DNA from 3 places in the Peribacillus sp. CSMR9 genome. Region 2 is predicted to be linked to each of the others. Evidence: riboswitches for the same ligand, from Rfam matches in the RefSeq annotation. Region 2 holds a riboswitch; each other region holds the start of a gene.
What was found. A riboswitch is a leader RNA that binds a small molecule or an ion and turns the genes downstream of it on or off. The one in region 2 is predicted to bind thiamine pyrophosphate.

Region 1 (7,530 bases), on a different contig from region 2:
TTTTTGCATATTCCATCCCTGCTTTGAATAAATGCGGATTTCGATTTATATGTGTAGGGTAAAACTGTGTGATCGGTATTTCCGTTGTCTCGACAACTTCTTCAATTACCTGCAAATGGTTTTTACTGTCGCCGACATGAATGTTGACGATACCGCTTTTCCCGGACAACAGACCTCCATTACGCGCTTGAGAGGCCAATTTAGCCAGTTCAGCTACAGTCGGCTGTGAAGAACGATGATCGGCAATGGCAATTTCGCCAACACCGATAATTTTATCCACAAGAATCAAATCATCTTCGATCTTACCGGTTAACGTCTTGACTGGAACTTGATAGGAACCAGTCTGAACGAAGCAGCTAATGCCTTCTTCTTCAAGCGCTCTCGCTTTAGCGAGCAGTGCTGGCATGGTCCTTGTCGTCCCATCTGTTCCGATGACCCCTACCAATGTCGTTATACCCGCTAAAGTGGCATCTGTTAATTGGATTTCTGGTGTCCTCGTTTTAAAGCCCCCTTCCCCACCTCCGCCGATAATATGTACGTGAGCATCTATAAAACCCGGAACCACAATTTGGCCACTCGCATCAATCACTTTCATTTCAACGAACTCTGCAGGGACATCAATCTTGTCCTCAATGAAACCAATTTGCTTTCCAACCAAGAGGATATCTTTTTGGCCCATATATTCCGGACCATAAAGCTCCCCATTTTTAATAAGTGTTAGCATAGTTCGTTCCCCCTCCAAAAATTGAAATTTTCAAATAGGTTTCAAAATCTTTCACTCGGGTAAATATACAACATGACCCGCTAACAATTACATAAAAAAGACCAAACATACTTGTTCATTTTAAAAAGTGTTGTAGCTGAATTGACATTGACATCTTGATTATGCTTTTCCAAAAGTATAAAAACAAAAGGAGTAAACGACATGAATAAAGTGATTTCTTCTGATATTAAAACAAATAAAAGATTATCCATGCGACAAATCATGAACCTATATCAAGTTACAAAAGAATTTAAAGGGAATATATATTTTATCTGCAACCATAAATTGGTCGATGCCAAGAAACTTTCGACTTTCGTATCCTTTGTGCTCATTCTTCAAGAGTGTGCAACCATGAAAGTCATACTTGAAGGCGAGAATGTACATGCCATGCTAGAAAAAGTACAGGCTATTTGTAAAGAAAATGATGAAAGTGCATTTGGATTCCAATCGAACCAAACCGTTAATATTTAAATGATTCCAACTACGTCATGAAGAGGGTGTATAGAAGTGAGAACCATTTTAATGGTGATAGGCGCAATCGTCGTAATCGGCATAATAGCAAATCTCATTTTTTAATGAATGATGAAAGACTGTCAATGATTGACAGTCTTTTTTTTATGCTAATTTATTGGAAAGTACGGGCGTGCCATGCTCCCATTTCATGAAAATTACCAAGGCACATCCCAATCCCTCCATTTTTTCAAACCATTCCGAATTTCTTTTCCTTTATCAATCCAATATTGCTTCCTTTTGTCCTCCTCTTCTTTCTTTACCTGTTGCTCAGCTATAACTGCCTGTTGTTTAGCTATAAGCGGTCCGATATCTTGAGTATTAAAAGATTGAGATGCTTGATTCTGTAATGCTCTCGACATTATTTTTTGAAAGATGATTGCAGTTCCCTGACTGCTGTGTGTCGTTAAATAATGCTTTTCATCCGTTTTATCATATCCAGCCCATACTGCACCGACCAACGAAGGTGAATAACCGATGAACCATTGATCTTTAACCCCTGATATTCCTTCGATGGGAACTTGTGTTGAACCTGTTTTACCTGCTATTTCATAACCCGATACAGCTGCGTTTTTCCCTGTGCCATATTCCACTGTACCAAGCAACATGGAATTCATTTTATCGACGACGCCTTTAGAGGTTACTTTGGTGCTTTCCTTTTTCCAGGCGGCTACCTCTTTTCCATCATTATTTTCTATTTTTACAATGGCATGGGTTTCCATACGTTCCCCGCTGTTGGCGAATGCTGAAAAGGCTCCTGCCATCTGCAGCGGGGACACACCTTTCTTCATCCCTCCTAAAGCAAGCGACAGATTTCGATCATCCTTTTCATAAGGAATCCCAAACCGTTTAAGAGAATCCAGCCCCTTATCGATGCCAATCTCATTCAAAAGCCAAACCGTTGGTACATTCAAGGAATTCATCACCGCTTCATACATGGGTACTTCTCCTTTATATACACCGCTCAGGTTTGTTGGCTCATATTCCCCAAAGCTCATTTTTTCATCCTTCAAAGGGGCAGTGATACCGTATCCCTCTTCAACCGCTGGAGTATAAACGACAAGTGGTTTAATGGATGAACCTGGAGATCTTGTCAGCTGGGTTGCCCGGTTATATCCCATAAATTGATGCTTTCCTCTCCCACCGACAATTGCCCTTATCCCTCCTGTTTTAGGATCAAGGAGGACTGATCCACTTTGAACCATTTCTCCTGTACTCGTTCCAACTGGAAAATTGGCTTCATTCGCATACACGGATTCTGTAGCCTGCTGCATGGATTGGTCCAGTGTCGTGTATATTTTATAGCCCTTTGAAAGCAGGTCCTCAAGCTCTATTCCATATTTGCTCGATGCTTCCGATAAAACATGATCGACATAATAAGGGTACTTCCCTTTTAATGGATCGGTTTCCTTCTCCCCCATGAGAAGTGTCACTGTATCTTTTTTTGCAGCCGCTGCTTCATCTTTCGTCAAATAACCATGTTCCGCCATTTTAGAAAGAACCAAATTACGCCGCTTCACTGCCCCGTCTAAGTTCTTATATGGATCAAGTTTGGATGGCAAGTTAATGACACCTGCCAGCAAGGCTCCCTCGGCAACGGTCAATTCAGAGACCTCTTTGGAAAAATAAATATTTGCGGCCTTTTTAATTCCCCATGCCCCATGGCCAAAATAAACTTGATTCAAATACATATCCAGAATTTCATCTTTTGTATATTTATCTTCAACTTCCTGGGCCAGAAAAAACTCTTCAATCTTCCTCTTCAGTGTTCGATTCGACTCCAGCATCGTAATCTTCACAAGCTGCTGGGTAAGCGTGCTCCCTCCTTCAACAACACTTCCGGCCTTCGCATTTTTAATCAGCGCTCGCAAAATCCCTTGATAATCTATGCCGTGATGTTCATAAAAACGGTGATCCTCAATGGAAACCACCGCTTGTTTCATATGTTCCGGTATTTCATCTATCGAAACACCTTCGGATTTATTTGCCGTGATCGTGCTGGCAAGATTTCCATCCCGATCATAGATTCCTGTTGGTTGCTGAAGAATATTTTGAAGATGGCTTATATCTGCACCCTGTCTGAAATAAAAAAGTGAACCGGCGCCTAAAACCACAATCACCAATATAATAATTAGACCTAATTTCACTAACCCTCTCATTTGTACCCCCATTTTCCAATCTGCGACATGTTTCATTAAAAATATTTTACCCCTTTTATTAAAGAAAACTCGTCGATTGACTAAAAGGCCTAAGCTAAGTCGCCTTTTCTTTAGCACTATACCCGGGTATCGGTTTCCTTGCCGATGATACCCCCTTCACCGAATGAAAAATAAGCCCGCCAATTGAAGGACCAGGATTTCATCCTACCATTTTTAATAATGGCCGTATCTATCCTTTACCCGTATTTTGCGATCTATATACCGATTAATGGCGTGAAACCCTTAAAAAGTGGGTATAACACTTTAAAGACTTATAAAAGGGGAGAGATGGTATGAAAAAAAATTTAAAACATATTGTCGTCGCTTTTGATGGAAATGAAGAAAGTAAACGTGCCGTGGAATATGGAGCAACATTGAAAAAGGCCTTTCCTGAGGCCGAGCTGACCGTAGTTCATGTCCTATTTGATAAGGTTGAGCAGCGTATCATGGGAAACGCCTCGGCGCCGGGGTTTGTACCGGCTGCTGGATTTTATGTGGATCCCGTCCAGACACATCCCGTCGTTGAAGTCGAACAACCAGAAATTCAAATGGTCAATGACACCCCTTCCGCCGTTGAGAGTAGTGTTCAGAACGCAGAAAGTAATACGTTGAGATTGCTAAGTGAATGTCAAGTCAAGGGGAAATTCGAGATATTGGAAGGACATGCACCAGATAGCGTATGTGAATATGCGGCAAGAACTGCTGCCGACCTCATCGTTGTAGGCAATAGCGCTAAAAGCGGTTTGGAAAAATTCTTTCTTGGCAGTACAAGCAGCTCCATTGCGAAAAACGCACCCTGTTCGGTATTCATTGCAAAATGAGGATTGAGCCGTTTCGCCCTGTAAGACTCAATTTGCTTAATCTCCGAAAAAAGCCGAATTCTTTATAGAATCCGGCTTTTTTTGTTAATAGGCTTTTTTCAGTAATACACTTGAAGCAGCCGAATATAACATCATCACCACAAGGGCCGATAATATAAAACTGATCAGCATATAAGTCCCATTATAAATGAATGAATAAATCACTACTGGCTGACCTTTTGGAGCTGCAGAGCCAAAAAACACGATTCCGGATATGAAATGACACAGAAACCTCAGAAAACTGCCCAAAAACATGCCGCCAATCCCATACCACTTCGCTTTGGAACGCTTTTCCTCTTTATAGCTATTTACAAACTTATTCATGAATACACCGGATATCCCGACAACCGTAAAGGCAAGATAATAATCAATGAAGCCTTGAATCGGCGTGCTGATCCATGCTGTACCACTGACGATCTGCAAAAGCCCAAGTAACAATCCGGTTAACATACCACCTTTGATGCCCCACCGATATGCCATCAGAAAAATCGGTACCATGGCTATTGAAATCGAGCCTCCTTGCGGCCAGATTCTTGAAAAAATGAATCCAGAAACCAAATCCAGTAATAAAGCCAGTGAAGCAAAAATGGCAACCTCTGTCATGAATAACGTTTTATTTTTCATCATGTCTCTCCCTTCTCCAAAAATGAAAAGTGTCCATGAGTTCCCTCCCTGCCAGATTTTGCACAAACAAAAAAGCAACACCGGGGCGGTAGTGGATGCCCAGTATTGCTTGTATCCAAAACCACATCCCTACGCTAGTGTTAACTATCAGGTTCATAGGGTCTGAACTCAACCGTTCACTCTCAGCCTTTTGGCTCCCCTTGTGGAAGTATTTAATTTTCGATCCTCGGTTAGAATATACTACTAGTTTCTATAAAAGACAACTTAAAGAAAATGTCATATCATAAAAACTTACCACTCCCATATTTATGGAGGTATCCTTTCTTTTAACCAACTTCAATACACCTGCAATTAACCAGGTTAGATGGCTAAATGCAACAACTTTTCTATAGACTCACTAAGGTTTGTTTTGATATCTTTTAATTTACACTGGGGAGGGATTAGACATGGATAAACATTCGATTTCAGCTGAAAAAGGCGCCTACATAAGCATTGCCGCTTACATATTCTTGTCTGCTCTTAAATTGTCATTCGGTTATTTCGGTGATTCTAAAGGGCTTTGGGCAGATGGTTTAAATAATACGACCGACATCATCGCTTCCATAGCCGTATTGATTGGTTTGAAAATTTCGAAGAGACCTCCTGATGATAATCATTCATATGGTCATTTACGGGCGGAAACCATAGCCTCGCTGGTAGCTGCCTTCATCATGATTACCGTGGGCATCCAGGTTGTTTACAGTGCTATAGAATCCTTCTTCCAGCAAGATTCAACAACCGTTCCAAATATGCTGACCGGTTATGTCGCTCTTTTCTCTGCAATCTTCATGTACGGAATCTCCCGTTATAACTTAGCGTTAAGTAAAAAGATCAACAGCTCTTCCATCTACGCCGTTGCACAGGATAATCGTTCCGATGCCCTTGTCAGTGTTGGTGCTTTTATAGGAATCATCGGTACTAAGATGGGAATCCCTTGGCTGGATGCGATAGCTGCTGCTGTAGTAGGGATCATCATCTGCAAAACGGCCTGGGATATCTTCCGTGATGCATCCATCTCTTTAACCGATGGTTTCGACGAGCAGCTCCTGCAAAAGATCGGACAAACCATTATACTGACAGAAGGTGTTAAGGACATGAGTGAAATTAAAGCCCGTATGCACGGAAGTGAAATCCTGCTCGAAACTACCGTACATGTTAACCCTCTTTTGACCGTCATCCAAGGTCACGATATTACGGTTAAAATCGAAGAGAATCTTTTGAAGGAATATAACATCCAGCATGTGATCGTTCACATTGAACCATATGCATTTAATAAAAAAGGTAACCGTCATTAACTTTGCGGATACCTTTTTTTATTATTAAATCCTGCAATTCCTTTAATAAAACTGTGTCAAAAAAAGGTATTTATCGATTAATTGCCGAATATTTATCCAATTGACACATGTGTAAAAAACATTAATCTGTTATCATAAAAGCAAAATAATTATTTTAATATTTTGTATTTTATTCAAATAAATTAATTTCTGGGTCGAAAGTAAAATTCATTTTCCTACAGTATGGAGGGCAAAATGGTATCTAATCGAGAAATGACCATTCACTTTTTATCTTCTCAAAAAAACAGCATCATTTCCAAATGGAAAGATCAGTTGCTCCATTTATCGGACGGATATATGGGGTATTTTAAAGGAGAAGTGGAAAATATTTTCAATCTGCTAATGGATCAGCTTGGGAAATCGGATACTGACATAGACGATGTACTGAAGGTCGTAGGTGAAAAAATTGCGTGTGATCGAGTTAATAAACAATTGGATATGGAAAATTTCTTTTCCACTGCAACCATTGGCAGATCCACCATCGTTGAGCACGTTTTGAATTCCGAGGCAACGAAAGAAGAAGTATCCGATTTAATTAAGCAAATAAACGTTTACTTCGATAAACTAATTCATTTTGCATTATCCTGTTATACCGAATTGAAAACGATGGAACTTAAAGAACGCTATCAATTCATTAGCCCAAACCATAAAGACCGTTTGACGCTCCTTGGCCAAATGACCTCAAGCTTCGTCCATGAATTCCGAAATCCACTGACTTCCATAATGGGATTCATACAATTGTTACAGGCAGAGCAACCGCAGATAAAATATCTTGATATCATTTCAAAGGAATTGGATCAGCTCAATTACCGGATCACTCAATTTCTTAATATTTCCAAAAAAGAAACTTCAGAAGCACAAACTGATCTATTTTCGATTGCTCAGCTAGTGAATGAGGTAATCGAATTTTTATATCCCAGCATTTTGGAAGTAAATGCTTCGATAACATGTAATATTGCCGATGATGCCGTCATTTCCGGTTCTAAAGAAGAGTTTCGCCAAGTTTTACTTAATATCATTTTAAATGCTCTTGATGTGGTCGCCGGAATGCCATCCCCGTCCATTTATATATCAGGCTCTGAATCACCACCCGGCATTCTTACTTTAAACATTTCCAACAATGGGCCAAGAATACCGGACGAAGTCCTGCCGAATATTTTTGAACCATTCATCACCACAAAAAAAAGGGGAACGGGATTGGG
Region 2 (7,530 bases):
TAAATCAGCCATGAGTGAAACACTAGCGACAGCTGATAATAATCCTACACAGCCCTTAATTACTTTATACGAAACATGGGCAAATGGCGGTGCGGGGCTTCTGGTGACAGGAAACGTTATGATTGATAGACAAGCCTTAGGGGAACCTGGAAACGTTGTTATTGAAGATGAGCGTGACTTAGACAAACTCAAGAAATGGGCAAAAGCTGGCACGCAAAATGGAACTCACCTTTGGACGCAATTAAATCATCCTGGAAAACAGTCACCTAAGACCATATCAAAGGAACCTGTCGCGCCAAGTGCTGTCCCACTTTCTGGGGATGTTAAGGACTTTTTTAATAAACCGCGCGCCCTTACTACACCGGAAATCAAAGACCTGATTATACGCTTCGGAAATGCAGCTAAAATTTCAAAAAATGCTGGATTTACAGGTGTTCAAATTCATGCAGCCCATGGATACCTAGTTAATCAATTTTTATCGCCATATCATAACCAACGTACAGATGAATGGGGTGGAAGTTTAACGAATCGAATGAGATTTTTAATGGAAATTTATCAGGAAATACGTAATCAAGTAGGCGAGAACTTCCCCATTGGTATCAAGTTAAATTCCACTGATTTTCAACGAGGTGGTTTCACGGAAGAGGAATCGATGGAGGTTCTTCAGAGAATATCTGAAGTCGGTATTGATTTAATTGAAATTTCCGGGGGGAATTACGAAAATCCCAAGATGATGGGGGGCGAGGTGAAAGAAAGTACAAAGAAACGGGAAGCTTATTTCTTGGAATATGCTAATAAGGCGAGAAAATTAGTCTCTACACCATTAGTTGTTACAGGAGGGTTTCGTTCTCAAGAAGGTATGACTGAAGCTATAGCCAGTGGGACGATAGATATGGTTGGCTTAGCAAAACCATTTGCACTTGTACCCGATCTACCAAACCAAATCTTTGAGGGGAAATATGAAACGGTAAAGATTAAACCAATTAAGACAGGAATTACAAGTTTAGATAAAAAAGCGTCATCTATGTTAGAGCTAGGTTGGTATGAGCAGCAATTAGCACGAATAGGCAAATCAAAACTTCCTAAACCTAATTATAGTGTTTGGTTGTCCCTACTTCACAATATTTCTAAGAATGGACTTTCAGTGTTTAAAAAAAGAAGAGCATAAGAGTATCTACTTCATGTCAATGAAATCTTTTGAGAAAACTGTTTGCGTTATTATTTTTCACTTTACTAGAATGTTCGTTCTTTAATGTTGGGCGAGGCTGGCAACTTTTCTTGAGTACGGTCCGACCAGAGGATTCTGCTGTATGGCTAAACACCATCCATAGTCACAATCAGGGGTTAGAAAACGCTGCAAAACGGTTTAAAGTTTTACACTAAAAACAGAGGTGGATTGCAAAATGAGAAAAACTGTACTTATCACTGGAGTGTCGGGTGGGATTGGCCAAGAGTTGGCGGATCGTTTCGCCAAAGATGGACATGATATAGTGCTGGTGGCGCGGAGCGAGGGTAAACTTTTGGAACTAGCGAAGGAATATCGGAATAAATATGGCATCCAAACGACAGTCATCGCCAAGGATGTCGCATCACCCGGCGTACCGGAGGAGATTGTCGCGGAGCTTAAGGAGAAGGGGGTTGTCGTCGACTATCTTGTCAATAATGCCGGCTTCGGTTTGTACGGGACATTCTTGGAAACGAAGTTGGAGCAAGAGACGAATATGATTGATGTCAATATCAAGGCTCTGACTGTTATGACGAAGTTGTTCTTGCCAGATATGGTCAAACGGGGCCAAGGGGGCATTATGAATGTTGCTTCGTTGGTGGGTTTTTTCCCGGGACCTATGATGTCGGTTTACTACGCGACGAAGGCGTACGTGCTGTCGTTCACCGAGGCTCTCGAGAACGAGGTGAGCGGCACGGGTGTTACTGTGACGGCACTATGTCCGGGGCTGACGTCAACCGGATTCGTCGATCGTTCGGGTATGGGCGCCTCGAAGCTGTTCCAGAGTGGGGCCATCATGGAGGCCGGGCAGGTGGCTGAGGAAGGGTACCGAGGCTTCTTGCGCGGGAAGACGCTCGTGATGCCAGGGGCTCGCAACCGGTTCGTGGCGTTCATTCCGCGATTAATGCCGCGCAAGATGGTGACACGTATGGTCAGATCCATGCAGGACAGAACGGGGGATTGACCTTATGGAGGGCGGCCAGGATTGGCTGTTGATTACGGCCTGACAACCCAGGCAAGGGCTCCCAACTTATCCGAACGATGCTCTCAGCAAAGAACGCAATTACTAATCTGTTGCGGATATATTCTACAACACTATTTCAATTATTTGGAGGTCAATTATGAATTATTCTCAATCTATTCAAAACTTGTTTAAACCATTCGCATTCGGAAATACGACGCTGGCAAATCGTATAGTGATGGCACCGATGACGAGACAATTTTCTCCTGAAGGAGTGCCTGGTCCGGATGTGGCCGCCTATTATCGCCGCAGGGCTGAAAATGGCGTTGGACTTATCGTGACAGAAGGTACGGTGATTAATCATTCGGATTCGTCCAATCAAGCCAATGTACCGCATTTCTATGGCGAAGCTGCATTAAACGGTTGGGCAAACGTCGTGGCTGCTGTACACGAAGTAGGCGGACGGATTATTCCGCAGATTTGGCATATGGGTGCGCAAGGGCATGTTGGCGATTATTCGGAATTGGATATCGCCGCAATCGTTCAAGCCTTTGCGCAGGCAGCATTCGAAGCCAAGCGGCTTGGGTTCGACGGCATTGAGCTTCACGGTGCGCATGGATATTTGATCGACCAATTCTTCTGGGAGAAAACGAACCCGCGTACCGACAGCTATGGCGGCGACATGGTTGCCCGCACCCGCTTCGCGGTTGAGGTCATCGAAGCTTGCCGCCGTGCCGTCGGACCGGAATTCCCGATTGTGCTGCGGTTCTCGCAATGGAAGCAGACGGATTTTACAGCGAAACTGGCAGCAACGCCGGCGCTGCTGGAACGGTTCCTGACGCCACTTTCCGATGCGGGCGTCGATATTTTCCACTGCTCGACCCGCCGTTTCTGGGAGCCTGAGTTCGAAGGCTCCAATCTGAATCTCGCCGGATGGACAAAAAAGCTGACGGGTAAACCGACGATTACGGTTGGATCAGTCGGTCTGGATAACGATTTTACGAGTCACTTTACGGAAGGAAAGAGTGCCAAAAATACCAAGATCGACGGGTTAATCGAAAGGCTTGAGCGTGAAGAATTTGATCTGGTAGCCGTGGGTCGGGCATTAATGGTTGATCCTGCTTGGGTAAACAAGATTCGTGACGGCCGAACAGCAGAATTGGTTCCCTTTACATCTGAGTCAGTGAGAACACTTCATTAAGCCTCCGTTTGATTAGTTAACACAAGATACATTCTGGAGTTTATGGATAAAAGTGCTATACGATTGCCGCACAGCTAAGCATATGGAGATTTATGACAGCGATAAAGTTGTAGGGATTGTAGACGAAAACTATGAATTCAAATTAAGAGATCCAATCTATCCAATACTTTGATGCATAATACTTTGTTATGTCTGTCTTTAAAAAAAAGAGGATAAGAGTATCTTATTATTCCATAGAGAATGGGGGGGCTGGGGCATCCTCTTTTCTTCATCCTTAACGTATTAGAAGATTGAAAGACTAGTAATCCAAAAGATTAATAATGAACATCTTTGATTGAAAACTTTTCTAATACGTTTGACAATTGGATTTATCGTGTTAATATAAAGGCAAATGAAATATATATACAATTTGTACCACTAGGGGTGCTTTATAGGTAAAAACTGATTTTACCTGAGAAGCTGAGATTAAAGTATGACTTTAAGACCCTTAGAACCTGATCTGGTTTATACCAGCGTAGGGAAGTGGGGTCTGGGACAATACGTTTCTGTATTATTTCAAGTACAACCACTTTCTTTACGTTAAAGAAAGTGGTTTTTTATTTGCAAAAAAAAGGGGTTATAAAAGGCTTTTATCCGTATCATTCATAAAAAAATAGAATTTGGAGGTAATGGACATGAAGTTTTCAGAGGAAATCCGCCAGGAAGTTGATCATATTTGGGAAGCTAGCTTTAATCACCCGTTTGTTGCAGGAATAGGAGATGGCACATTGCCAATAGAGTGTTTTCGTTTTTATGTCAAGCAGGATGCCTATTATTTATCTCATTTTGCTAGAGTTCAAGCTTTAGGAGCAGTCAAGGCTACAGATTTACATACAACAAGCAGGCTTGCCGGCCACGCACAGGGAACATATGAAGCGGAGTTGAAGCTTCATGAAAATTTTTCTGAGAGATTAGGCATCACCAAAGAAGAACGGGAAAATTTCAAACCTGCCCCGACTGCCTATGCTTACACTTCCCATATGTATCGTGCGGCATATTCTGGACATTTAGGTGACGTTATTGCGGCTATCTTGCCATGTTATTGGCTGTATTATGAAATAGGTGAAAAGCTGCAAGAGTGTAAACCGGAAGAGCCGATTTATCAAGAATGGATAGCGGCTTACGGTGGAGAGTGGTTCCGCTCTTTGGTAGAAGAACAAATTGCGAGGCTTGATAAGATTGCTGAAAAGGTAACAGATGAAGATAAGGAAAGAATGAAGGAGCATTTTATCCTTAGCAGCCAATATGAGTACTCATTTTGGGAAATGGCTTATCGTTTAGAGACATGGCCTATGCATAAGGAAACACTAGAAGTATAAAGGAGATTGAAACATGAAAAAAGGATTGAAATTAACGGATATATTAGTCACGATCGTGATTGCCGTAGCATTTGGAATCGTTTATATCCTTTGGGGTTCGATTTATTATTCCGTTAAACCATTAGGATTACATCTAGATCAACTTATTTATGGAATGTGGTTTATAGCTGGCCCCGTCGCCTTTTTGATTTTACGGAAACCGGGTGTGGCACTTCTGGCAGAGATAGCTGCAGCTTCAGGTGAATTCTTTCTAGGTTCACCATGGGGGCTGTCCGTACTCTTATATGGGGTGGTCCAAGGTTTGTTCGCTGAACTGGTATTCATGGCGTTCAAATATAAAAAATTCAATATGCCGGTGGCCGTTTTAGCTGCGATAGCTTCCTGCCTTGCATCAGTATTAATGGATTTTGCCTACGGGGAAATAGGTGCTCTCACTCTTTGGAATTTATCGTTATTCATGATAGCGAGGTTTGTGGGTTCCATATTCTTTGCAGGTGTAACTGCTTATTATCTAGTTAAAGTCCTGGAAGCAACAGGAGTAACTAATCTAGTTCGTCCAGTTTCAAGTAAAGATTATGCAGAACTGGACCAAAAGTAGAGGTTGATGGCCATGAAACCAATCGTTTCTGTTGAGAAGTTAAGAATGAAATTTCCAGGTGATGGGTCTTTGATTTTCAAGGACCTATCAGTCTCGATTGATAAAGGTGAAAAAGTTCTATTGTTGGGACCATCAGGATGTGGTAAGTCGACTCTTTTGCAAGTGTTAAGCGGATTGATTCCGAATTCCATCGAAGTCCCGATGAAAGCGGAGAAATTGAAATGCGCTTCTTCATGGGGATATGTTTTTCAAGACCCTGATAGTCAGTTTTGCATGCCATTTGCCGATGAGGAAATTGCCTTCGTCCTTGAGAACCTTTCCGTCCCTAAAGAAGAAATGAATGAGAAAATCCAAAATCATATTCGTAAAGTAGGATTGAACCTAGGCCATACAAGTATAGAAACATTATCAGGCGGGATGAAACAGCGTCTGGCAATCGCTTCAGTATTGGCCCTTGAACCGGAAGTGATATTTTTAGATGAACCAACCGCCATGCTTGATCCGGAAGGAACTAAAGAAATCTGGGATTTGTTGAAGGAAGTCGGTCGAGACAAAACGGTAATTATCGTCGAGCATAAAATTGACCATGTTTTAGAATTCATCGAACGAATCGTGCTTTTTAACGGTGAAGGTGAAATTATAGCTGATGGTCCAAGAGATACCATCCTTTCACTATATAAAAAGGAAATGAAAGAACATGGAATTTGGTTCCCTGGTGTTTGGGATGAATATATACAAGAGAATGCCCCCATTCGGGAACAACAATTTGCAGACGGTTCACCCCTAATGCATGTGCAAGGCTTTAGCGGTTTTCGGAATAAAGAGGAAAAAATCAAGGTTGAAGGATTGATGGTCCATTCAGGGGAATGGATTGTAATCAGGGGAGAAAATGGCGCGGGAAAGAGTACTCTTTTGCATGCACTGATGCAGTTCATAAAAACGAATGGTACGTATGAATTAATGGGAGCCCCTATTAAAAGGATGAAAAATCTAACCGATCATATGACGTTTGTCTTTCAAAATCCTGAGTTTCAGTTCGTTGCAAATTCTGTATATGAAGAGATTGCTTATTCATTGCGAATTGGAAAAAGGCCACAACAAGAAATAAGGGAGAGAGTTCAATCATTGCTTGAAGTGTTCCGCCTAGAGGCCCATCGGGATAAACATCCATTTCAATTATCAATGGGTCAAAAGCGTCGTTTAAGTGTAGCTGCCTCTATCGTCATAGACAAAAAAATCATTCTCTTGGATGAGCCTACCTTTGGCCAAGATTCGAAAAATACCTTTGCATTACTGGAATGGTTTGAGGAATATCGAAGGCGTGGAACAACAGTGATCATGGTAACTCATGACGATCATATTTCAAGAAACTTTGCAACCAGGATCTGGACGGTTAAAGACGGAAATGTAATAAGTGATGAAAAGGTCAACACGCAATCCGGATTTATGGAGACCAAAGTTTTATCATTTTAAAAGGAGTGTCATGTAGATGAATGTTTCAAGTGCAGAAACATGGCTCCATAAGGTTAACCCAAGCCTTAAACTATGCGCATTGCTTGTTTTATGCATTGTGGCATTATTCATTCATGATCTGAATTATATGATGAATGTGACCATTGGTGTTTTATTCTTATTTTTGTGTTTTACGGGGCATTCGATGAAACGCATCTTACTTTTGTCAATCCCTTTTTGTTTCATTTTTATATCCACTTCTCTAGCAATGATTTTATTCGGTAAAGGTGAGACACTTTGGTTTGAGTGGGGTCTTATATCGATTACGGAAGAAAGTTTCATGAGGGGGTTACTGGTAGGCTTTCGAGCTTTGCTTTTTGCGGCACTTGGTTTAACTTTTTCCTTGACGACGAGACCTGTGAACTTGTTTTATTCCTTAATGCAGCAAGTTAAGCTTAAACCGAAATATGCTTATAGTTTCATGGCAGCTTTAAGGCTTATCCCCATCATGATGGAAGAGTTACAAACGATACGAAACGCGATGAAGGTACGCGGTTTCGAAAAGGGAAAAGGGATCAGATCGGTATATTATAAAATGAAAGCCTATTCCATCCCATTGTTATCCGGAAGCATCAGACGTGCTCACAGAATCGCGGTTGCGATGGAGGCGAAGCGATTTACAGACACTCGGGATCGAACATACTATTATGAATTTGGGTTTTCAATAAAAGACCA
Region 3 (7,530 bases), on a different contig from region 2:
TTTCCGGGGCTTTTTTTGTATGAACCGGATTCAACTTAATGAAGGGCATTTAATCCTTGGGAGAAATAGGTGTTCATAGGCTTAGTAGACTTTTGATTATAAACGGGTTTCTAGTATGAGGACATAGAAAAACCTCGAATAAGGGACTTTTTTTACTGTGTCCATTATTCGGGGGATGGTTCGATCTGCATGGGCTTTTTTATTAGGGACACAAATAGATTGAAATTATTGTTATATTATGGATATTGTATAAAAAAGGTGAAAAAAGATGAATGATCATTATGTGCGTGAACTGAAGAATATCAGGATTACACTGATTTTCTTGACTATTATCGTTGCTTTTGTTTCAGGTGGATCCGGGAATGTGACGATTGATCCAATGGATGATGGAGGGTATAATGTGTATCCTCAGGCCAGTTATTCCAATATGGTCGATATGGGAAATGGACATTTTGGCGTGTTGTCTGGCAGTACAGATTTAAGCGGAGATGAAACATTCAAAATTTATTATTATGATAGGGAAAAAGATGAGTTGATCTTCAAAAAAGAAACGATGCTAAGTGATCTTGAATAAGGGTTATTGGTAAGGCAATGAGGTATTTATATTATATAATGATAGTAAATAAAAGGAGGGTGTTCAGATGGTATATAATTCGGCAGCGGAACTTTGTGATGGGATTGAGGTAATGTACCCTTCCTTTTATGTCCAAATGACGATAGAGATCGTCGATAAGAGATTTGGGCCTGTAAAGGCGGAAGCAGAGATTGCCATCAAGCCTGATGAGTCAAAGGGGTTTTTAGAGGTGCTGGTGGAGGATCTGGAATCGGAGCATATTTTTGCTGATGAAAATGGCAGCATATACGGAAGTTTTGGCATTGATCAAAGCATCCAAATTTATGATGAAGTTCTTGATATCATTCCGTTCGATGAGTTAATCGGAAAAGAAAACTGGAAAGAGGCTGTCGATTCATTTATCGTGGAAGAAAAGCTAAAAGGACAGCTGGAAAAGGTACTAAATAATTATCAATTCAGTGATATGAGTGGTAAATATAAATTTAGAAAAATATGTACGATTACTGAACTCCAATTTTTGAAGTAAAAAAGATGGAGAAGGTAAAAAGCCTTCTCTATTTTCATTATTCTTGGATCATATTAAAGCTGTTTTGGTTAGCATAACAAGCCTTCTTTTCTTCGTATTCGGTCCCATCTATCCATATCAGGTAAACCCTATACACTCCTTATTCTCGTCCTTTAACTAAGAACATCTTCGCATTATGTTTACATCAGATAAAAGTAAGTTCGGCATTGGTTAAAAACATATTCCCATCAAATATCTATTATAAAAAAATCCACTTTTTTGAATGCGATGGTAAGTATGCTTGAAATCGCATCAGACTGTGAAATATGGTTCTATATTTTTCATCATTTGTTAGATATATTGAATGTAAGGCACTAAAAAAGCACAGGAGTTAGCCCCTGTGCGACGAAATTATTTATAAACCTTACTTGGGATTTTTACTGCAGGGCGGCCAAATGCATAAGGAGCTACTTCATATTCTTGGAATACGAGATAGATCCCCCCATTTGTATAATAGAACTGTGAATCCTTATTGACGGGAACATCGCTCTGTTTTTTAACATAAAAACTATCTCTTTTCCTCATGTAGTCAAAAGCATATTTCTGCACCTTCGTATATTTCACTTTGGATGTGAGGATTTCACTGATTTTCATCTGTTTACCGGAAGACACTTTAAAATTATAGGATGTTGTGTACCCCATTCCATGAGCTCCACCGCTATAGGAGTAATCGTCAATAAGAATGCTTAGCTTTTCATCCTGGTTGAATTTCACTTTATACGAAATACTGTAACTATACTGGCAAGTGTATGGGGATTCTTTGCACCATTCCTCATTTTTATCTTTTTCCCTATCCTTTTTTGCTTGTAGATAAAAGGAATAGGCATCCTTGGCATGCTTAGTTAACACCTGATTAATTTTATCCTGAGCTGCTTTACTTTTTAGTCCTGATACTTGCGGATACGACAAGTCACTAATATTTTTATACTTTTTCTTGGTTATCTTCACATTGCTGAATTTTAAATATTTAGTAGATACATAGGCTTCTTTTCCATTGTACCGAATTTCCGACCAGCCGGATTTTGTTTTCGAATAAACGGTTACGGCTTTCCCTTTCTCCAACGATCCTACTTTTTTATAGCTGGTGCCGGGACCACTTCTAACAGATAAAGGGGAATTCTTCGTGTTTACCGTTGCGTTTTCTGTAGTGGCTGCGGAGACAGAGTCGATTTTTATCAGTAAAAAAGAGATACATGTAAAAGTTAATGCGACAGCAAGGAAAATCTTAGTGAAATTCTTGGATAGCATTCAATTACCACCTTTGTATAATTTTTACATTATCTATTATATAAGTTGGTGGATCAAATAGAAAGTTAATTTTATAATTCAAAAGCTAAAGAGGAGAAAAAAATGAAAATTGGTTTGGTACGGCATTTTAAGGTGGCACATGAATTCCCTACTGGGAAATCTGTGACGGCGGATGATATGAAGCAATGGTTTGTGGACTATGATGCAGCGGATATTATTTATGGAACGACTTTACTTGGCGTGGAGGAATGGCAGGAATGTTATTGCAGTGATATGTCGAGAGCTGTCAAGACAGCGGAACATATTTATCCAGGTACGGTTCATCGGATGGAGGAGCTGCGGGAAATACCTTCTCCCCCTCTCAAAGGGAAGGTGAAGCTGCCGTTCATCCTTTGGGCCATCTGGATTCGCTGCTGCTCGCTGTTCAACAAGGAGACAAGGGCGGAAATTAAGATCGCCGAACGAAGGATCAATAAAGTATTGGATGAAGTTTTTGCAAAGGGGGAAAGGGATGTTCTGATCGTGAGTCATGCCGCCCTTATGGTTTATATGAGGAAAGAGCTGATCCGACGGGGGTTCACCGGTCCAAAATTCAAGATTGCCGGTAATGGAAAGCTGTATGTATTCGAAAGATGATAAGTCAAAAATATAGGGTTTCCCGCCATAGAAGGTAAGTCTGGTATATTGAACATTTTGCTTAAGAAAGATGCAGGCCTTTTCCGATTAGTTATTCTTTTTCCGTTGGTTGTGGTTTATTATTGTAATAGTGTAATTTTTACGAATTCAATAATAGGGAAAGAGGTTGGACAATTTGGTGAAGGCAGTTTTTTTTGATTTAGATGATACATTACTATGGGATCAGAAAAGTGTAAAAGAGGCTTTTGTGGCCACATGTGAAGTGGCTAAGGAGAAATATGATTTAAATGTCGACGAGTTTGAAGAAGCGGTTCGGAAGGAAGCGCGTGAGCTTTATTCTTCTTACGATACTTATGGATTTACACAAATGATCGGAATCAACCCATTTGAAGGACTGTGGGGAAATTTTCAGGATGATCATGATGAATTCCGGAAGATGGCCGTGATTGCACCAAATTATCGGAAAGAAGCATGGACGAGAGGCTTGAAGGCATTAGGGATCGATGACCCGGCATTTGGGCTGGAACTGGCAGAACGTTTCCCTGCAGAGAGACGTAAAAAGCCATTTATTTATGAAGAATCATTCCGTGTGTTAGATGAATTAAAAGGGAAGTACAAAATGCTATTGTTGACAAACGGTTCTCCTGAACTCCAAAATACTAAACTTGAAATTACACCTGAACTAGTTCCTTATTTCGATCAAATCGTCATTTCTGGAGCTTTTGGACGAGGTAAACCGGATGCCTCCATTTTTGAGCATGCTTTGGAGATCATGGAGCTTGATAAGGATGAAGTATTGATGGTCGGCGATAATTTAATGACGGATATCCTTGGAGCATCACGGGTAGGTATAAAGTCGGTTTGGGTAAATCGCCATGATAAGGAACGGAATGAAGTGCTTCCAACCTATGAAATCAAGCATTTAGAGGGGCTTTTCCCAATCCTTGAGAGCCTGGAAAATTAATTGGTGATCCTTCTCCAAGTAACGAATTTGGAGAGGATGACCTAAAGTATTAGGACTTTCAAATTATATACAGAATGAAAAGGGTGATATATAGTTACCCTGTAATCAATTAAATTATTCAGACTAGGGGTGTCCAATAACAGTTGGGCTGAGAGAGAAGTGCTTATGCTTCTTAACCCTCAGGACCTGATCTGGTTCATACCAGCGTGGGGAAGTTAGAATCTACTAAACAATGACATTTCATTTGGTCATTTCTGTAGTCATACTAACGTTAGCCGGGTCTTAAATATGAGATCCGGTTTTTTCGTGCGAAATGGATTGGATTTTGTCCTTTTTAAATGAACTTAAAAAGGAGAAATGAAATCATGATGAGTAATTCAGTAAATGACATGAACGTTTCAATTATGTCCAGTTTTGCCGGGAGTAAAAAAGTGTATGTTGAGGGATCTAGACCTGATATTAAAGTACCTATGCGTGAAATTAAACTAAGTCCCACTACAGGTGCATTCGGCGAAGAGGAGAATCCGCCTTTGCGGGTTTATGACACAAGCGGTTCATATACGGATTCAGAATATCCCATTGATATTCATAAAGGCCTTGCCCCGATTAGACGCAATTGGGTCTTGGAACGTGAAGACGTTGAAGAGTATGAAGGACGTGAAATAAAACCCGAAGATAATGGATATAAAAAAGTGGAGTCACAATCCAAAGCTGAAATTTTTCCGGGATTGAAAAGAAAGCCATTGCGCGCAATGAAAGGGAAAAACGTAACCCAGCTTCATTATGCCCGTAAAGGTATCATCACCCCAGAAATGGAGTTCATTTCAATCAGGGAAAATGTTGCCCCTGAGTTTGTAAGAGAAGAGGTAGCTAGCGGAAGGGCGATCATTCCGGCAAATATTAACCATCCTGAAAGTGAGCCAATGATCATCGGACGTAATTTTCATGTGAAAATAAATGCGAATATAGGAAACTCAGCTGTTAGTTCATCGATCGAAGATGAAGTGGAGAAAATGACTTGGGCTACACGTTGGGGAGCCGACAACATAATGGATTTATCCACCGGAAAGAATATTCACACGACCCGGGAATGGATTATCAGGAATTCACCAGTGCCAGTTGGGACGGTTCCGATATATCAAGCATTGGAAAAAGTGAATGGAGTCGCGGAAGATTTAAATTGGGAAGTTTTTCGGGATACATTAATCGAGCAGGCCGAGCAAGGTGTCGATTACTTTACCATACACGCTGGTGTGCTTTTGCGGTACATCCCTTTAACAGCAAAACGAGTTACGGGTATTGTTTCACGAGGGGGGTCCATCATGGCACAATGGTGCTTGGCCCACCACCAAGAAAGCTTCCTCTATACTCACTTTGAAGAGATTTGTGAAATCATGAAGGCATATGATGTTTCATTTTCATTAGGTGACGGCCTCCGTCCTGGATCCATTGCAGATGCAAACGATGAGGCGCAATTTGCTGAATTGGAAACACTGGGGGAACTGACGAAGATTGCTTGGAAGCACGATGTTCAAGTCATGGTGGAAGGACCCGGTCACGTACCGATGCATTTGATTAAAGAAAATATGGATAAGCAGCTGGAAGTCTGTCAAGAAGCTCCATTCTATACCTTAGGACCTTTAACAACGGATATAGCTCCTGGATACGATCATATTACTTCTGCGATTGGTGCTGCAATGATTGGATGGTTTGGAACTGCCATGCTATGTTATGTGACACCGAAAGAGCATTTGGGACTTCCGAATAAAGAGGATGTTCGAGTAGGGGTCATTACTTATAAAATTGCAGCCCACGCAGCTGACCTTGCAAAGGGCCATAAGGATGCACAAAAACGGGATGATGCCCTTTCGAAGGCTAGATTCGAATTTCGTTGGAGAGATCAGTTCAATCTTTCTCTCGACCCTGAAAGGGCGGTTGAATATCACGACGAAACTCTTCCGGCTGAAGGTGCCAAAACAGCCCATTTCTGTTCAATGTGCGGACCTAAATTCTGCAGTATGAGAATCTCCCAGGACATCCGTGATTTGGCAAAAGAAAAGGGCCTGGGTTTTGAGTCGGTAATCGATGAAGGGCTTAAAGAAAAAGCGAATGAATTTAGGAAAACGGACGGAGAAATCTATCAATGATTCGGACGAGAGGGAGAATTCGATGAATCGGGTAATCCAGATAAAAGTTGAAATGAAACAGTTGGAAACTCAATTGGAACAGCTAAAAAGAGAGCTGAACATTTTTCGGGAGAATTGTAATCATGAATTTGTAAAAAATGATTATAGTCAACAATGTACAAAGTGCTACTTAATCGAAAGTCTGCAATGGTAGTGATTCCTTAATCGTCCTTTCGTTATCGGAATTAATCCCTTAATCATGTGGGGCATTCAATCATAAAGTCAACATGATTAAGGGATATTTCATTACAAACTTGTTTTATTAATATGAAGAGGGGGAGGGACCAGCCATCCTTTTTCCTTATTTAATCTTAGGAAATCAGCACCCAATGCTGCTTTTTTTGCATGGAATTGTGCGAACATCACTGCGATATCTTCGCGGATGCATTGACCCATGATCTGGCTGCAAGCAACTAATCCTGCATTAATATCGATTGATACTGAAGCAGAGATTTCAGGATCTTGAAACGTGCCCCAACGGGAATATCCTCTAAATTAGCTTTAGGCCTTTCAGGTGGTGATGGAGGCAGTCCTACGTTATTTTCTTTTAATAATAATTCAATTTGGTCATTTTCCTGTTTCCCTTGATTTATCACTTCTACAAGTAATTTATGCAGGTCCTTGTCACCAGTGTGATTGAGCATTGTTTGATGACATGCAATTAACCCTTTTGTTGTTGTTAGAAATGCCCATGTACCAAATACCTCTCCGTAATGCATAGGCTCTTCTTTTGGGTTTCCGCTTAAAATTCCCATAACCATCCTCCTTGAACTATTTTACGCATTTAAGTTACCCTGTACTAATCCATGAATCCATGAGTTAATGTTTGGAAATGTTAGAGGGTAATTTAGCCTTTTATTCCTTGTAGCCATTCTTGATAACATTCATCACAGAGCATTTCATTTCTATCCGTGTCAGTAACTTGAAATGTTACGACATGGATTTTTTTTTCTTCCGTGTCATCAGTACAATAGAAGCATTTATGAGTCATTTGAAATCCTCCCATACATATAAAGTGTTTATAGTTTAGAACATCACGGCTTTTTTTAAACAGACAACATGATGTAGGGCGGAAGAGTTTATTGAATAATCCTGTTGGTTTTTAACATACTAAGCTTGTTCACATCATTGATGAAACGAAACGAGGAGGGAAATAAAATGCAAAATCAAAATCAACAAGGTCAAGTACACCAGAACATGCAAACGGGTGCTATTCCCCCACAAATGAATCACGGTGGTCACGAAGTATTCGATGTACATGAAGTGTTGTCGGGAGCGATTGGAACTTTAAACACTTACATGCTTTTGCGTCAGCATGCTCAGGATCAGGAATTGATGGACATTCTGGATCGTCAAT

Region 1: another riboswitch for thiamine pyrophosphate. It lies ahead of thiT (energy-coupled thiamine transporter ThiT); the one in region 2 lies ahead of tenA (thiaminase II).
Region 3: another riboswitch for thiamine pyrophosphate. It lies ahead of thiC (phosphomethylpyrimidine synthase ThiC); the one in region 2 lies ahead of tenA (thiaminase II).

What each region holds. Positions count from the first base shown of each region.
Region 1 covers NZ_JAOPHO010000005.1:115,875-123,404, reverse strand. The annotation lists gene iadA (beta-aspartyl-peptidase) at 1-724, opposite strand, end outside; gene N9I19_RS05680 (hypothetical protein) at 926-1,234, shown strand; gene N9I19_RS05675 (transglycosylase domain-containing protein) at 1,432-3,468, opposite strand; gene N9I19_RS05670 (universal stress protein) at 3,765-4,292, shown strand; gene thiT (energy-coupled thiamine transporter ThiT) at 4,377-4,958, opposite strand; TPP riboswitch at 5,065-5,166, opposite strand; gene N9I19_RS05660 (cation diffusion facilitator family transporter) at 5,402-6,289, shown strand; gene N9I19_RS05655 (histidine kinase N-terminal domain-containing protein) at 6,524-7,530, shown strand, end outside.
Region 2 covers NZ_JAOPHO010000014.1:60,018-67,547, forward strand. The annotation lists gene N9I19_RS09615 (NADH:flavin oxidoreductase/NADH oxidase family protein) at 1-1,168, shown strand, start outside; gene N9I19_RS09620 (SDR family NAD(P)-dependent oxidoreductase) at 1,404-2,189, shown strand; gene N9I19_RS09625 (NADH:flavin oxidoreductase) at 2,347-3,387, shown strand; TPP riboswitch at 3,797-3,925, shown strand; gene tenA (thiaminase II) at 4,062-4,745, shown strand; gene N9I19_RS09640 (ECF transporter S component) at 4,759-5,343, shown strand; gene N9I19_RS09645 (ABC transporter ATP-binding protein) at 5,356-6,816, shown strand; gene N9I19_RS09650 (energy-coupling factor transporter transmembrane component T family protein) at 6,833-7,530, shown strand, end outside.
Region 3 covers NZ_JAOPHO010000016.1:52,470-59,999, reverse strand. The annotation lists gene N9I19_RS10395 (hypothetical protein) at 269-574, shown strand; gene N9I19_RS10390 (hypothetical protein) at 642-1,100, shown strand; gene N9I19_RS10385 (PdaC/SigV domain-containing protein) at 1,491-2,387, opposite strand; gene N9I19_RS10380 (histidine phosphatase family protein) at 2,490-3,023, shown strand; gene N9I19_RS10375 (HAD family hydrolase) at 3,199-3,987, shown strand; TPP riboswitch at 4,103-4,217, shown strand; gene thiC (phosphomethylpyrimidine synthase ThiC) at 4,353-6,134, shown strand; partial or broken gene N9I19_RS10365 (DUF3231 family protein) at 6,420-6,928, opposite strand; gene N9I19_RS10360 (hypothetical protein) at 7,021-7,164, opposite strand; gene N9I19_RS10355 (spore coat protein) at 7,332-7,530, shown strand, end outside.